One region of the Paraburkholderia sp. 2C genome, then DNA from elsewhere that is predicted to be linked to it. Evidence: predicted binding sites of a transcription regulator. Region 1 holds the regulator's gene; the other holds the start of a gene.

The links. The regulator FliA, encoded in region 1, starts transcription of late flagellar genes. The targets are predictions, from matches to a motif close to CTAAAGTTTNNNNNNNNNNNGCCGNTA.
Region 2: the regulator FliA is predicted to act here: its motif matches at 3,550-3,576, upstream of ACYPXD_RS29050 (flagellin N-terminal helical domain-containing protein).

What each region holds. Positions count from the first base shown of each region.
Region 1 covers NZ_BAAILL010000037.1:3,968-11,667, reverse strand. The annotation lists gene flgB (flagellar basal body rod protein FlgB) at 53-544, opposite strand; gene flgA (flagellar basal body P-ring formation chaperone FlgA) at 830-2,584, shown strand; gene flgM (flagellar biosynthesis anti-sigma factor FlgM) at 2,723-3,061, shown strand; gene ACYPXD_RS16695 (flagella synthesis protein FlgN) at 3,161-3,607, shown strand; gene ACYPXD_RS16690 (GSU2403 family nucleotidyltransferase fold protein) at 3,656-4,690, opposite strand; gene ACYPXD_RS16685 (RNA polymerase sigma factor FliA) at 4,817-5,548, opposite strand; gene ACYPXD_RS16680 (MinD/ParA family ATP-binding protein) at 5,573-6,442, opposite strand; gene flhF (flagellar biosynthesis protein FlhF) at 6,435-7,700, opposite strand, start outside.
Region 2 covers NZ_BAAILL010000065.1:18,305-26,004, reverse strand. The annotation lists gene ACYPXD_RS29060 (flagellar protein FliT) at 1-64, opposite strand, end outside; gene fliD (flagellar filament capping protein FliD) at 131-1,699, opposite strand; gene ACYPXD_RS29050 (flagellin N-terminal helical domain-containing protein) at 2,014-3,459, opposite strand; gene rpsU (30S ribosomal protein S21) at 4,216-4,428, shown strand; gene ACYPXD_RS29040 (DNA-3-methyladenine glycosylase I) at 4,525-5,160, opposite strand; gene ACYPXD_RS29035 (glucosamine kinase nucleotide-binding domain-containing protein) at 5,400-6,290, shown strand; gene ACYPXD_RS29030 (Cof-type HAD-IIB family hydrolase) at 6,348-7,178, shown strand; gene ACYPXD_RS29025 (PXPV repeat protein) at 7,315-7,593, opposite strand.

The DNA.
Region 1 (7,700 bases):
CCGTAGCGTTAATTGAGTGCTGCTGCCTGGCGGGTTATGCCGTTATGTTCTGTTAGCTGCCCGACGTGATCGCCGACAGCAATCCCTTGATCTGCGACGACACAAGCGTCATGCCCGATTCCAGATGCAGCGTGTTGTCGGCGAACTGCACGCGTTCCGAGTCGAGGTCCACCGTGTTGCCGTCGAGCGCGGCCTGCGCGGGAATCCGGTACTTCAGCTGGCCGTAGTCTTCGGCCGGGCCACCCGTCGGAATCAGCCTCGCCTTGCCGGCCATATGGCCGGCCGCGGTCGTCGCGAGCGTCATCCCGCTCGTCACGCCGGCCGGTTGCGTCATCTGGAGCCGCGATGCACCGGAACCCGCACCCGACTCCCCGCCGGCCTGGCGCAACGCGCCCGCGAGCGACGACGAGAAGTTGATGTCGCGCGCCTTGTAGTTCGGCGTATCGGCGTTCGCAATGTTCGACGACAGCACTTCCTGCCGGTACGCGCGCACGTCGAGCGCTTCCTTGTTGAACGCAAAATCCTGATCGAGCCTGTCAAGCATCGGGCATCTCTCCGTATGAACGGTCCGCGGCCATATTCGCCTGCCGCCCTTGCGCATGCTGGCCGCGGCGCATGTCCGGCGGCGGCGAAAGCAATACGCAAAGGCTTTTTCGCATGGAGTGCATCTTAGGGGCGCGATGCAAGGGCCAATTGAACGAATAGCCGGGGAAGCCCCCCTCTATTCAACGTTTGCCGTGAGAGGCCGCTCCCTAGAATGCGTCCTGTACCGTTCAGTCCCTGCGGGCCGTCGCGGCTCGCGCGTCCGTCCTTGTTCTGGAGAGTTGCCATGGCCCTGCCCGCTTTTGCTGCCCTGCCCGGCGTGTCTCGCGCCGCGCGGCTGCGCGGCGCGGCGCGGCCGGGGTGGCCGGGGTGGCCCGCGTTGCGCGCATCGCGTGTTTTGCCGGTTGCGGCGTTGCTCGGCATGGCCTTGCCGGGCGCGGGCTTGCCCGTCGTGATCGCCGCCGGCGCGATGCCCACGCTCGCTTATGCGCAGGACAATGGCGGCCCGATCGTGATTCCCGGTCCCGGTGAAAAGAATCCCGCCGATGCGCAAGCGCTTGCCGCGCGCATGGGCATGACATCTCATCCGGCACAGCCGAGCGCGGCCGCGCTCGCCGCGCTGCGTCCGGCACGCGCGGCGCAGCGCGCCTTCGACGCCGATGCCAGTGCAAACAACGGCGAAATCGTCATTCCCGGCACCGGTGAGCCGGGCGCGCAAACGACGGCGGGCGGTTATGCCGCGAACGCGACGCGCGGGACGGTCACGACCGGCCGCGTCCTGACTGCCCGCGCGCTGCCCGGCGTGCCGGTGACGCTGCAACCCGTGACGGTGCAGCCGCCTGCCCAAGGGGTGGCGCCGGTTGTTGTCAGCAACGCGCAGGCGCGCTACAGCGTGCCCGCTTCCGACATTCGCGCGGCCGATGCGGCCGATGCATCGGCGCCGGTCCAGATCGATCCGCTTTCCGCGCGCGGCGAGCCGCCGCAACTCGGCGGCCCCGGTGGCACGGCGGCGATCAGAACCCAGGCGGCCAGCGCGCAGCCGATGACGGCAGAGCAAGCAAGCGCGGCGCAGATCAAAGCCGTGCAGCAGTGGGCCGCGGCGAAGGCCGCGCAGCCGCAGCCCGCGTCGGCGGGACAACCCGGCTTGAACGCACAAGCCCCGCGGCAAGCGGCGGCAACAGGCGCGGCGCAACCGTCTGCGCAATTGGCCGCTCAGGCGTCCGCGTCCACCGCTCAAGCCGCCGCGCCGGCCCCTCAACGCCTCGCACCAGCCGCACCAGCCGCGCAACTCCAGCCCGTGCGTTACACACCGCGCGCGGCCGTGGCCGGCGGCACCGTTCCGGCCGTCGCCACGGTCAACGCCGGCGGCGCCAACACGCTTGCCGCGAGCGCGGCCAATGCCGCCCCGGTGCCCGCCGGCCAGCAGGACGGCGAGACGATCCGCGCAACCGCGCTCACGTTTCTCGAGCAGCAAACGGCCGGTCTGCCCGGCAAGATCACGATTACCGTCGCTCCCGCCTTTCCGCGCGGCCTTGCGGCCTGCACGGCGCTCGAGCCGTTCATGCCGGTCGGCGCACGGTTGTGGGGACGCACGTCGGTCGGCGTGCGCTGCGCGGGCGCGCGGCCATGGACGCTCTATCTGCAGGCGCGCATCTCGCTGCAGGCGACCTACTACACCGCCTCGCGCCAGATCGCTCCGGGCGAAACGCTGACCGCCGCCGATCTCGTCGCCCACGAAGGCGACCTCGCGACCTTGCCGCAAACGGTGATCACCGATCCGTCGCAAGCGGTCGGCGCGGTCGCGCTCGTGCGTATCGGCGCCGGGCTGCCGCTGCGCCAGGACACGATTCGCGGCACCACATCGGTGACGGTCGGACAGACGGTGCGCGTCGTCGCGTCCGGCGAAGGGTTCTCGATTTCGGCTGAGGGCAACGCGATGAACAACGCGACGCCGGGCCAGCAGGTGCGGGTCAAGACCATGAACGGCCAGATCGTGACCGGCGTGGTGAAAGACGGTTCGACCGTCGAGATCCAGATGTGAAGGTGCTTACCGCGTCTCGCGAACGGGTTTCAGACACGGAAAAGGTGACGGAAGACGAAAAAACAGTGGGCTGCGGTTGCGCTAAAGTTTCGGCCGGCGACTGCCGATATCACAGTCAAATCGTTCAGGAAGCCCATCGTGAAAGTCGATTCCAGCACCAACCCGAATCTGACGCCGCTCAACAACGGCGTGCAGCGCGGCCAGCAGGGCGAAACCGCCGCTGCCGGCCCGAACACGGCACGTACGCCGGTCTCGAGCGGCGGGGCGGCGGCGGCGGACGTCAGCCTGTCGGCGCTCGCGGGCCATTTGCAGAGCCTCGCCGCGTCGGGTTCGGCCGATATCGATACGCAGCAGGTCGAGTCGATCAAGCAGGCGATCCGCGACGGCTCGCTGAAGATCGATGCGTCGAAGATTGCCGATGGCGTGCTCGAAACCGCACGCAGCCTGCTGCAAGGCACCCAGCCGTCCGGCAGCTGAGCGTCCGAACGTACTTTTTCAGGGCGCGCTCACTGGCGGACGCATGTAGAAACCTGCGCCCGCCTGCGTCATGCAGGCGGATTAACGTTTGAGTGAGAGATGAAAGACGCCCTGCTTGACACCATCATCGACGAATACGCGACCGTCGAAGCTTTTGCCTCCTTGCTCGCCGTCGAACAGAAAGCGCTGACCACCGCGTACCCTGGCGAAATCCTGAAGCCGATCGTCGAACAGAAGACCTCGATGGCCGACAAGCTCGCCATGCTCGAGCGCGCACGCGAAGGGCATCTGCGCGAGCGCGGCCTGCCGGCCGGCAAGCGCGGGATGGATCTCGCCGCCGCCACCGATACGCGCCTGGACGAGCAGTGGCGCCTGCTGCAGAAATCGGCGGAACGCGCGCGCAAGCTCAACTTCAACAACGGCCTGATGATCCGCACGCGCATGGACTACAACCGCCGGATTCTGGCGGTGCTGCGCGGGACACCCGAAGTGGCCTCGTCGTTCTACGGCCCGGACGGCAAGGTGCCGATGTATTCGGGGCTGTAGGCGAAGCGCGCTTCACGGGGCGGCGCTCAAGTGCAACCGGGGTGCCCTTCAGGTATCACTCAGGTCCGCGAGAAAATCGCGCGCCCGCTCCGACAGATCCAGTTCGAACTTCACCGCAAGCGCAGCCGCCGTCGCCACGCGCGGCCGCGCCTTCTTCTCGATTTTTTCCGCCGCCGCTTCCAGCAAGTCCGGGTAGCGCTCCATCAGCGCATCGATGAGCACCGCTGCCTGACGGCGGTCCTTGCCGGCCTTCGCGGCAAACGCGGGCCCGCGCAGCGTGCTGACAACGAGTTTGTGAAGCGCAAACCTGGCGGGGTCCGGCACCGTGACCGGAACCGCATGTTCCTTGCCGAGCACAAAACCGCTCGTCGCCTCGGTCAGCAAATATCGGAAGTACGGCAGCCCCGTTGCGTGCGCGCGCAAGTGCGGTAGCGGTTTCGTTTCGTACGCTTCGGTGCCCGGCACGAGTAGATCGACCTTCAACGGTTGCCCGCGCGCCTTGAACGGGGTCGCGGGGCGGCGCGCATCGAGTTCCGGCACTTCGAGAAAAGGCAGGCTGCTGTCGCGCAGAATATCGAGGAAGCTGCGGTTTTGCGGAATCGCGACCGAAATCGCGCCGGTACTGCCGATATCGATGTCTTCGGTCCGGTAGTTCGCCGACATGCGCACACCGAGCCCGTTCAGCAGCGCACCGAACGCGTGCGAGCCGACCAGTACCCCGCCGTGACTGAAGATGCCCGCGTTGTAGAGCGTCGCGATGGTGAGGGCGGCGGAATTGTCGGCGGCGGCAAAGCCGGACTTGCGCAATACCTGAACGTCGGCGGCCAACCCACGCATCTGGAGGCTTTCCTGCATTTTCGCGTCGAGCGTGGCATTGGTTAGCGGCTCGCCCGCGCGGCCGAGCGATGTTTCGACGCGCTTACCCGATGCAAGATAAACACGCCAGTAAACGTAGTTTTTCCCGTCGACGACCTTGATCGAGGCGGAGCCAGGCGAGTGAAGCAGGATTTGCGTCTGCGCGGCGGCACGCTCCGCAACGGAGGCGTACAGCGTTTGCAGCGCATGGTTGTAAAAAGTCGGCATGACGGCGAGATTTATACCCTACGATTGCATTGTAGGGTATAAGGCCAGCCGGCGCTATTTATACCCTATGATTTGATTATGGGGTATAAATTCCCGGCAAACCCTTGCCGGACGCCACTACCCTTTTCAGCTCTCCTCGGCCGCCCACGCCATTTCACGCAAGCGTGCACGCAGCCGCGCGACCGCCTGGCTATGCAGCTGGCACACGCGCGATTCGCTGACCTCGATCACGGCGCCAATCTCGCGCAGGTTCATGCCGCGCTCGTAATACAGCGACATCAGCAGCTTCTCGCGCTCCGGCAGCCGCTCGATCGCTTCGATCAGCGCGCCGCGCAGGCTCTCGTCGAGCAGCGCGGACAGCGGGTCCGAGTGATCGACGCAATAGCGGTCGAGGAACGGTTCGTCGTCGGCGGAGCGGTCGAAGTCTTCGTAGTAGATCAACTGGCTGCCGTGCAGGTCCTGCAGCATCGCCTGATACTCTTCGAGCGGCATCTTCAGGTGCTGCGCGATTTCGGCTTCGCTCGCGGCGCGGCCGAGCTGCTGCTCGACCTGATGCACGGCCATCTCGAGCTCGCGCGACGTGCGCCGCACGCTGCGCGGCAGCCAGTCGTTGCTGCGCAGCTCGTCGAGCATCGCGCCGCGAATGCGCTGGCTCGCGTAGGTTTCGAACTGCGCACCCTGATCTTCCTTGTAGCGGCTTGCGGCGTCGAGCAGGCCGATCATGCCGGCCTGGATCAGATCGTCGAGGTCCACGCTCGCCGGCATCTTCGCCACCAGCTGCAGACCGAGCCGCCGGACCAGCGGCGTGTATTTCGTCAGAACGTCGGCCTGAGAAATCTTTCCTTGAGCGTTGTACATCGAGCTCCCCTTGTCCGCTGCCTGTCAGGCGTGTTGTGCGGACGGTTGTTCGGCGTGTGACGCCGTCGTGACTGCCGCGCTCGCCGACCACGGCGCGCGCGATGACATCGCTGGCCGCATCGGCCAGTACTGCAGTTCCGCGGCGAGGTGCCGGAAGTCGCGCGCGGCGGGTGTCGAAGGGAAGGCTTCGACGATGCAGCGCGACAGTTCCCCGGAGCGCGTCATCAGCGGGTCCGCCGCGACGCAGCCGGCGCCCTCGAGCGCCACGGTCAGATAACGCCCCGCGACAGCCGCGAGGTTGTCGAGCGCGAGCTGCGCATCGGTGACGCTGTGCACCTGATTGACCAGCACGCGGAATTGGGCGATCGCATACGCGTAGTGCAGGCGCTTCATGCACGCGTACGTATCGGTGATCGCCTGCGCGGCGACGCGCGTGACCATCATCAGGTCGTGCGCCTGCAGCGCGAGGTCCGACAGCATGCCGTCGCGCTCGAACTGCACGTCGATCAGCACGACGTCGGCCGTGCTGTCGAACACGGCGGCCAGTTGCGACGGCTTGCACATATCGCGATGGCTGCGCGGCGCGGCCAGCACCGCGAAGCCCGCGCTGTGGCGATCGGTTGCCGCATCGAGCGCCATCTCGCCGCGCGTAAACGCGACGAAGCGTTCGGCCGCGGCGCCGTTGGGCGTCGCGGCGATCGCGTGCGGTTCGCCCGCATGCTCGTCGACGACGAGCACGTCCTTGCCCTGCGCCGCAAGCGCCGCCGCGAGATTCACGACGGTCGTCGAACAGCCGACGCCGGCCGTGCCGCCGGTGACGGCGATCGCGCGCGAACCGTGGCGCGCCAGCAGGCGCCGCAGTCCTTCTGCCTGATCGGACACGAACTTAGCCAAACCGGACCTCATGCTGCTCGGCAGTCGAGCGTGCGGACAGCGCGGAGAGCAGACCCGGGACGTCGTCTTCCTGAGGGACGAACGGCGAGTGATCGCGCGGGATGCAGAACGCGCTGCGAACGAGGAATTTCTTCGTTGCGACGTAGAGGTTTTCCGGCACTTTCTGGCCGGTCGAAACGTAGTGCACGGGCAACCGGTAGCGCAGCACCGCGTCGAGCGTGCTGCCGAGATTGGTCGCTTCGTCGAGCTTCGTCAGGATGCAGCCCGCGAGCGGCTGCTTGTCCGGCGCGCTTTGATAGGCCTGCACGACTTCGTTGAGCGTGTCGCCGTGGCAGGTCGCGTTCAGCAGCAGCAGGCGCTGCACGGGTTGGCCCGCGCGGGACAGCATCGCGATCTGGTCCGACACGAGGCGGTCGCGCTGGCTCATGCCGATCGTGTCGATCAGCACGATGTGCTTGTTGCGCAGCTCGGACAGCGCGAGCTGCAGATCGGCGCCGTCCTTCACCGCGTGCACCGACACGCCGAGAATCTTGCCGAAGATGCGCAGCTGCTCGTGGCCGCCGATCCGGTAGCTATCGGTGGTCAGCAGCGCGACCTTGCTCGCGCCGTAGCGCATCACGCAGCGCGCGGCGAGCTTCGCGGTCGTGGTCGTCTTGCCGACGCCCGTCGGGCCCATCAGCGCGAATACACCGCCGCGCTCCATCAGCTCGTCTTCGCTTTCCATCACCGGCAGGTTCGACTCGAGCACCGAGTGCACCCACTCCATGCCGGCGTCGAAGCTCTCGACGGCCGGCAGGTTGTCGACCACCATCCGCACCAGCTGCGCCGAAAAACCGGCCGCGAACAGATGCCGCGTGAGCGCCGACTGAATCGGGCTGCGCCGCTGGCTATCGGCCCACAGCAAACCGGCGAAGTGCTCTTCCATCATCCCGCGCAGCGAGGCGAGCTCGTTCATCACCGTTTCGTTGACGATCTGCGACATGCGCGCATTGATCGCGTCGGTGACCGCGGCGGTCACATGCCCCGGCAGACCCGACGAGGCCGTCGTCGCACGCTGCGTGGCGCGGCGCGCGGCGAGCTGCGCGGCTTCGCGCGCCCAGTCCGGCGCCTCGTTCGTAAGCGTCGGAATGGCGGCGAGCTGCGCGTCGTGCACGTCGTCGCGGCGGGCGGCCGGCCCCGCCACCGGTGCGCCCGTCGGCATGCCGAGGCCCTTTGCAGCAGCGGCGGCGGGCGTGAGCACCGGCTGCTTCGCGCCGTA
Region 2 (7,700 bases), on a different contig from region 1:
CCGCAGCTTCCTCGATCATCTGCGTCAGCCCGACGACTCGCTCGAGCAATTGATTCTGGTCCATGGCCTTGCGTACTCCTCGTTGAGTGAACCGCCGCTTATCTGCCGCCCGCTGACTGCATGTTTGCGCTTACTTGCTGTTCTGCGCCAGCGCGCCATTACTGTTGCTGCCGCCGAACAGCGCCGTCAGGTAGTTCTGGTTCGATTGCGCCTGCGCCATCAGCGTGTTGAGCGCGGTGAACTGGTCGTTGTACTGCGACGTCAGTTGCGCGGCGAAATCGTCCAGATCGTCCTGCTGTTTCCCGAGTGCGGTGATGTCGGCAGTGAGCGCGTTCGTGCGCAGCGTGATGATACCTTTATCGTCCGACGTGTACGCGTTTATCACGGAATTCAGCTGCTGCGCGATACCGTTCGTATCGTTGAACAGCGCGCTGATGATCGACGGATTGGTCGAGAGCACGTTGTCGAGCGTCGGCAGGTTCGGATCGGCGTCCATCTGCAGCTCCGCGAACGGCAGGCCGCCCGTGTTCAACTGGAACGAAATGCCGAGCGACGAGAGCGTGCCCTGCAAGCCGCCGCTCGACACCTTGCCGCCCACGATGCTGCCGAGGGCCGCGCCGATCTGGTTGATCATTTCGTCGCCGAGCAGCTGGCCGCCGCTGCCTTGTACGCCCGCGGTGCCCGGCGCGGCAAGCGAGTTCAACTGGTCGATCACCGCGTTGTAGGCCGAGACGAACGAAGACACGTCGCCTTCGACCGAGCTGTCGTCCGATGCGATGGTGAGCGTTTGCTTGCCGATCGTTTTGTCGTTGTTGGGATCGAGCGTCAACGTCACGCCGGGCAGCGCGCCGGTAATCGTGTTTGTCGAACTCGTGACGAGCTGGTTGTTGATGTTCAGTTCGGCATCTTGCGCGGCCGTGTTCTGCGACCAGAAATTGCCGGCCGAGCTGATGGCCGACGAGCCATCCGGAGCAGTCGAGTCGGTGGTGGTCGACGACGTCACCGCGAGTTGCGACAGCGGGCCGCTCGTCGCGCTCGAAGCGACGCTAATTCGGTTCGATGCGCCGGTCGTCGTGGACTGCAGCGTGATCGACTGGCCGTTTGCGCCCGTGATGACGGTTGCCTTGATGCCGGGGTTGTCGGATGCCGAATTGATCGCGTCCGCAATCTGCTGCAGGCTGTCGTTCGACGTATCGACGTTGATCTGGAACGACTTCGAGCTGGAGTCGTTGCCCAGCGAAAAGGTCAAGGTGCCCGAGCCCATCGCGGCCGCGTCGGCGTTCGAGAACGTACCGGAGCTGATCGACTGCGCCTGTGCGACCTGCTTCACGTCGATCGTATAGTTGCCGGTCGCCGCGCCGTCGCCCGCTTTCGCCGTAATCCCTTCGCCGCTCATCGTCGCGCTGAACGACGCGAGCGCGTTGCCGTTCAGAAACGGCGCCATGGCCGACTGCAGGCCGGACATGGCAGCCGACAGCGTCGCAAGCCCCGTGATCTGGGTCTTGTCGCTGGTCACCTGCGTCAGGATGTTGGCCGCCGGGCCCGCGGTCTTCGCCTTGACCAGCGCGGACACGAGCGAGTTGACGTCGAGGCTGCTGTTGCCGGTCGAGCCTGAGATCAGCGACTGGGCGGCTGATTGAACGGCGGCGGCGGCGGCTGCCGCGGCGGCGGCGGCCGTGGAGTTAACGGGTGAAGTCATCTGAAAGGCTCCATGCGGCCCCGTCGGGCCGGCTTATGTGCAACGATCCGGGTCTGCGGCGCGGGTCGCCGCCTTGTACTGCTTCGTTCGGGTGTTGTTTGCTTCGTCAGCGTCGCAACGACCTGACGATCGGCTTGCGCGACGATTGCGCGGGCTTGCGTCACGCCGGTGTTCGAAACGGGGCTTCGCCCGTCAAGACGCGCCCGCGGATGAGCCGTACTGCATGAATTGCCGGCTCACCCGCGTGCGTTAGTGCGTGCTGCTGTTCGCTACAAAATGCTTTCTACTTCCCTTCGATTCGCTGAGAGCGAATCTTACTGCAGAAGCTTCAGCACTTGCTGCGGCTGCGAGTTCGCTTGCGCGAGCACCGAGATACCGGCTTGCTGCAGCACTTGCGCCTTGCTCAGGTTTGCCGTTTCCTGTGCGAAGTCGGCGTCCGTGATTTGCGACTGGGCGCTCGACAGGTCGGTCGACTCGTTCTGCTGCGATTGCGAAATCGCGGAGAAGCGGTTCTGTGCTGCGCCGAGCGCCGCCTGGATGTTGGCGATTGCGGCGAGTGCGTTGTCGATCGAGTTCAGCGCGTTGTTCGCACCTTCCGTCGAGCTGATGTCGATCTGCGACACAGCCGTCGGCACGTTCAGCGTGTTGATGTTCGCGAGCGCGGAGCCCGTCGGCTGCACGCCAGCGGCGGACGAACCGATCGTGCTGGTCGGTGCCGTGCCGGCAAACGAGACGGCGCCGGTCGTGCTAACGGTCAGCAGGCCTGCCTGCGCGCTCGACGAGAGTGCCTTGCCGTGCTGGTCGACGAACTTCAGACCGCCCTTGCCGTCCGACTCGACCGTCACCGAGGTGATCGTGTTCGTGTCGCCTGCAGGCGCATCCTTACCCGTGGTCGAATCGATGTTGATGCCCGAGATCACGCCGAAGACCGTGCCGTCGGTTGCCGTGGCGGCGCCGGCACTGGCCGCGGCCGAGATCGCTGCGAGTTCGGTTGTCGGCTGGAGCGCGCTGGCGCTGCCGAGCGACAGCGACGAGACGCCGTTGGTCGTCGTCGTCGTGAACAGGGCTGCCGATGCCGCCGTCGAGATCGAGTTGCCGTTCTGGTCGGTGAACGTGAAGCCGCCGTTGCCGTCCGAAACGATGTTGATCGACGTGATCGTGCCTGCGCCCGACGTTTCCGCGCCACTCGAGTTGAGGTTCAGGTTCGTGATCGTGCCGAGCACGTTGCCCTTCTGCACGAAGCCGCCGCCGAGCGATGCTGCCGAGACGCCCTGGCTCAGATCGAGCGAAACCGTCTGACCGACGTTCGCGCCAACTTGCACGTTGATCACGCCAGCCTGGCCGTTCAGCAGGCCAATGCCGTTGAACTGCGTTTGCGAAGCGATACGGTTCACTTCCGAGATCTGCTGCGTCACTTCCTGCTGCAGAGCTTGCTGGTTGGCCGTCGTCAGCGTGCCGCCTGCTGCTTCGCCAGCCAGCGAGCGGATACGCTGCAGGCTCGCCGTGATCTGCGCGAGGCCCGTGCTGGCCGTTTGCACCAGCGACACGCCGTTGTTCGCGTTCGACACGCCCTGGTTCAGGCCGTTGATCTGCGTTTGGAGCGAGGTGGAAATGGCGAGGCCAGCTGCGTCGTCTGCCGCGCTGTTGATGCGCTTGCCCGACGACAGACGCGTGATGGCTTGCGACAGGGCGCTGCCGGAACCGTTCAGGTTTTCCTGAGCGACCAGCGACGGAATATTGCTGTTAATAGAAAGAGACATGTGGTTCTCCGTAGAGGCGTTAGTCTTGAAACATGGCAACGTTGAGATCGGCGGAAGCACTCGTTCATTGCTGGCCGCCTCAGTGAAGGTTGACGGCGTTGAGAAAAAAAACTTGAGGGAGCGAACAGGATTGCGCGTATTTATTGGAGAGCCGCGTCAGCCAAGGCTTTCCGGGCCCTTCTTGCTCCTTGGGCCGAAAATCTTTGTGATTCAGATGCTTGGAATCGGGCGCCAAACTTGTAAGAATTGGTTAATTGCGGGGTCCGCACCGGTCGAAAGATGACTGCGTTACGACCTGTTCAAGTCATGTCGCGGCGATCGGCAGCAGAGAATGGGCGCGGTGTCCTTGCGATTCGGGCTTTGATGCAGGATGCATCGTCGCGCGCATCAGGTGCGATGCGGACGGCCGTGGACGGCCGCGATCGGCCGCCGTCCGTCCGCTCCGCTCTGTCCGCAAGTCTTTGAACGGGCGGAAAAATGGCTGGTTCGCTGCCCAAAACCCTGATATGATCGCGGATTGGATTGAGATCGTCCTATGGGCGACGGCGAGTTCCACCTGCGGTGACTGGGTACGCAACTTCCACCGGCGGTGAACTTTCCCACCTCTTTTCCGGCCTCCGGGCCGCTTCGCAAGCTGTTTGTCCCGTTCCGGCCGTGTGGCTGTGAATCCAGCGGGGCATCCCACCGGAGCGCCGGCGCGTGAGCCGCCTTATCTCACGTAGTTGAAACCGTATCAATGATCGAGTTAGGAACTCCATGACGACCATTTTTTTGAAGGAAAACGAGCCGTTTGAAGTGGCGATCCGCCGCTTTCGCCGCGCAATCGAAAAGAACGGCCTGATCGCCGAGCTGCGCGAGCGTCAGTCGTACGAAAAGCCGACGGCCGTGCGTAAGCGCAAGAAGGCAGCTGCGGTCAAGCGCCTGCACAAGCGCCTGCGCAGCCAGATGCTGCCGAAGAAGCTCCACTAAGAAAGTGGCGGCTCAACCCCGGCGATAAGACCTGCTCATCAAGCTGGTCATCAGGCGCGCGCGGGGTTCAGATTCAGAAGCGGGGCGAACTTCGGTTCACTCCGCTTTTTCTTTGCCTGTCTCTTTTGTCGTTTTCCGGCTGCGGCGCTTCTTGCCGAGCGCTGCGCATTTCGCGTGAAATGCGCAGTCCGCCTGATGGTCGTTCACCATGCCGACCGCCTGCATGAACGCATAACAGATCGTCGTGCCGACGAATTTGCAGCCGTACGCTTTCAGGCCCTTGCTGAGCGCGTCGGAGACGTCGGTCGACGCGGGCGCGTGCTGGTACGACTTCCACGCGTTCTGTATCGGCGTCTCGTCGACGAACGACCAGATGAAGTTCGCGAGCGACCCATGTTCGTTGCGAATCTGCTGGACCGCACGCGCGTTGGCGACAGTCGATTCGAGCTTGCCGCGATTGCGGACAATCGACGCGTCGAGCATCAGCGTATCGATCTGCTTCGGCGTGAAGCGGGCGACCGCATCGATATCGAAGTTCTTGAATGCGCGGCGGTAACCTTCGCGCTTGTTCAGAATGGTGGACCACGACAAGCCGGCCTGCGCGCCCTCGAGCACCAGCATCTCGAACAGATGACGATCGTCGCGGGACGGGACACCCCACTCGCTGTCGTGATAGTGTGCGAGTGCTTCGCTTGTTGCCCAGGTGCAGCGTGGCGTCTCGCGCTGTGTCATGTTGCGGCTCCGGCGTGGTGAATGTGTCGAACGGGTGAAGAAAGGCTTTGCAAGCATAGCCGATCGACATCGGTTCGCAAGCTGGCCGTCCGGCCGATGGGCGGATGGGCAGATGGGCAGATGGGCCGACGGCCGATCGTCGGATGGCCGATCGTCGATGGCCAAGGCGCCGCGGCATCGTGGCGCGATGGCGGGCGTCCGCGTTCAGGCCGCCGCATCACTCTCAATGAACATTATCGATGGATACGCACTTCTATCTGATTGGCGTCGATGGTGGCGGCACCGGCACGCGCGTCGTGCTCGGCGATGCGCAGGGGCGCGAGCTCGCCATCGCGACGAGCGGCCCGTCGGGCCTCGCACTCGGCGTCGAGCGCGCGTGGCAGTCGATCGAAGCGGCGAGCGCCGATGCGTTTGCGCGCGCCGGACTCGCGCTTGACTGGTCGCGTTGCGTGGTGGGCTGCGGACTGGCCGGCGTGAACAATCGCGACTGGCTTGCCGCGTTCCGCGAGCGGGCGCCTGCGGTGGCCGGGCTCGCCGTCGAAAGCGACGCCTACACAACCTTGCTCGGCGCGCATGGCGGCGCGCCCGGTGTCGTCGTCGCGATCGGCACCGGCAGCATCGCCGCGGCGCTCGATCAGTCGGGCGTCTGCCGGATTGCCGGCGGCTACGGCTATCCGACCGCGGACGAAGCGGGCGGCGCATGGTTCGGGCTGCGCATCATCGTGCATGCGCAACGCGCGCTCGACGGCCGCGCGCCGCTCGACGATCTCGCGCGCGCGCTGCTCGAGAAGGTCGGCGCGCAGGATCGCGACAGCCTCGTCGTCTGGCTTTGCGCCGCGAATACGACCGCGTATGCCAGCCTCGCGCCGGTCGTGCTCGCGCATCGCGAGCATCCGGTCGCAGCGCGGCTCCTCGCCGAAGCCGGTCAGCAGATCGAACAGCTGGCGGACGCGCTCGATCCCGATCACGCATTGCCTGTCGCACTGTGCGGTGGCTTGTCCGTCCCGCTGCGCGAGTTCGTGCCCGCCCGCTTGCAGGCGCGTTTGCGCGCGCCGCTGTCCGACTCGGCGCACGGCGCGCTGCAGCTTGCGCAACGCGAAGCGGCGAAGGTATTCTCCGCGGGAGCATGACCGAAGGGCCGGCGACGATAAAATACGAACTCCGAAAGTCGTCTGCCGCCCACACTTATGTATAGCGTCATCGCCACCGATCTCGACGGCACACTGCTCAACGCCAACCATCAGGTCGATCCGTTCACGGTCTCGACCTTGCGCAGCCTCGAGGCCCAGGGGCTGCATTTCATCATTGCGACCGGGCGCCATTATTCCGATGTGGCCGGCATTCGCGACGTACTCGGCATTCATCCTTATCTGGTCACGTCGAACGGTGCGCGCATTCATGCGCCCAACGGCGCGATGATGCACGCGCAGAACCTGATGCCCGCCACGGTCAGGCGTCTGGTGCAACCGGAAATCACGGGCGCGCATGGACGGGTGATCGCGAATCTGTTCGCGGACGAGCAGTGGTTTATCGACCGCGATGCGCCGCATCTGCTGCGCTATCACCAGGATTCAGGTTTTGCGTATGAAGTCGTCGATCTCAATGCGCACGATGGCCGCGATATCGCAAAGGTGCTCTATATCGGCGAGCCCGACGATCTTGCCGCGGTGTCGGCCAATCTCGAGCGCGAGTTCGGCGCGTCGCTCTACGTCACGTATTCGATGCCGGATTGTCTCGAAGTGATGGCGCCGAATGTGTCGAAGGGACGCGCGCTGCAAGTCGTGCTGAACCGTCTCGATATCGATGCCGCGCGCTGCGTCGCATTCGGCGACAACATGAACGACATCGATCTGCTCGAAACAGCGGGTCATCCGTTCATGATGAACAACGCGAACCGCGATCTGATCGCGAGGCTGCCGTCAGTGCCGCGTATCGGCAATAACTTCGAGGCGGGCGTGGCGCATCATTTGCGCAAGCTGTTCGAACTGCCCGATGAAGTGATGCCTGCGCTGAGGTAATGCTCCGGCGTGATGCCCTCGTGGATCACGCTCCGGAGGGCATCGAGGAATATAAGCGCGGGCGCCGTCCATGCGCCCGCGATCGATGGCCCGGTTAGTTGTGCAATGAGCCGCGCGTTACCGGGTACGCGGCCCGCTAATCGCGCCAGTTGCCCCAGGTACGGCCGTGGTCCCAGCTGCGGTGATTATGATCCCGGTATTCCCAGCGATGATCGTCGCCGCGGTTCCAGTCGTGACGATCCCGGTCCCAGCCGCGATCCCAGTGCTGGTAGTAGACCGGCTGCGGCGCTGCATAGACAGGCGCCGGTGTGCCCAGCGAAATCCCGATGCCGACATTGCCGTGCGCCTGCGCGACCCCGCATGCGCCGGCCGCGAGACCCGCTGCGATGAGCAGATGAGTGACGATGCGCTTCATGTTGATTCCTCCCGCCAGTCGATTGGAGTGAGCGCTTTAGCGCTGACTCGGGTCCCATGCCACCACGTTGCACCATGCAATGCAGTCGGCACGACGCGACATCCTTG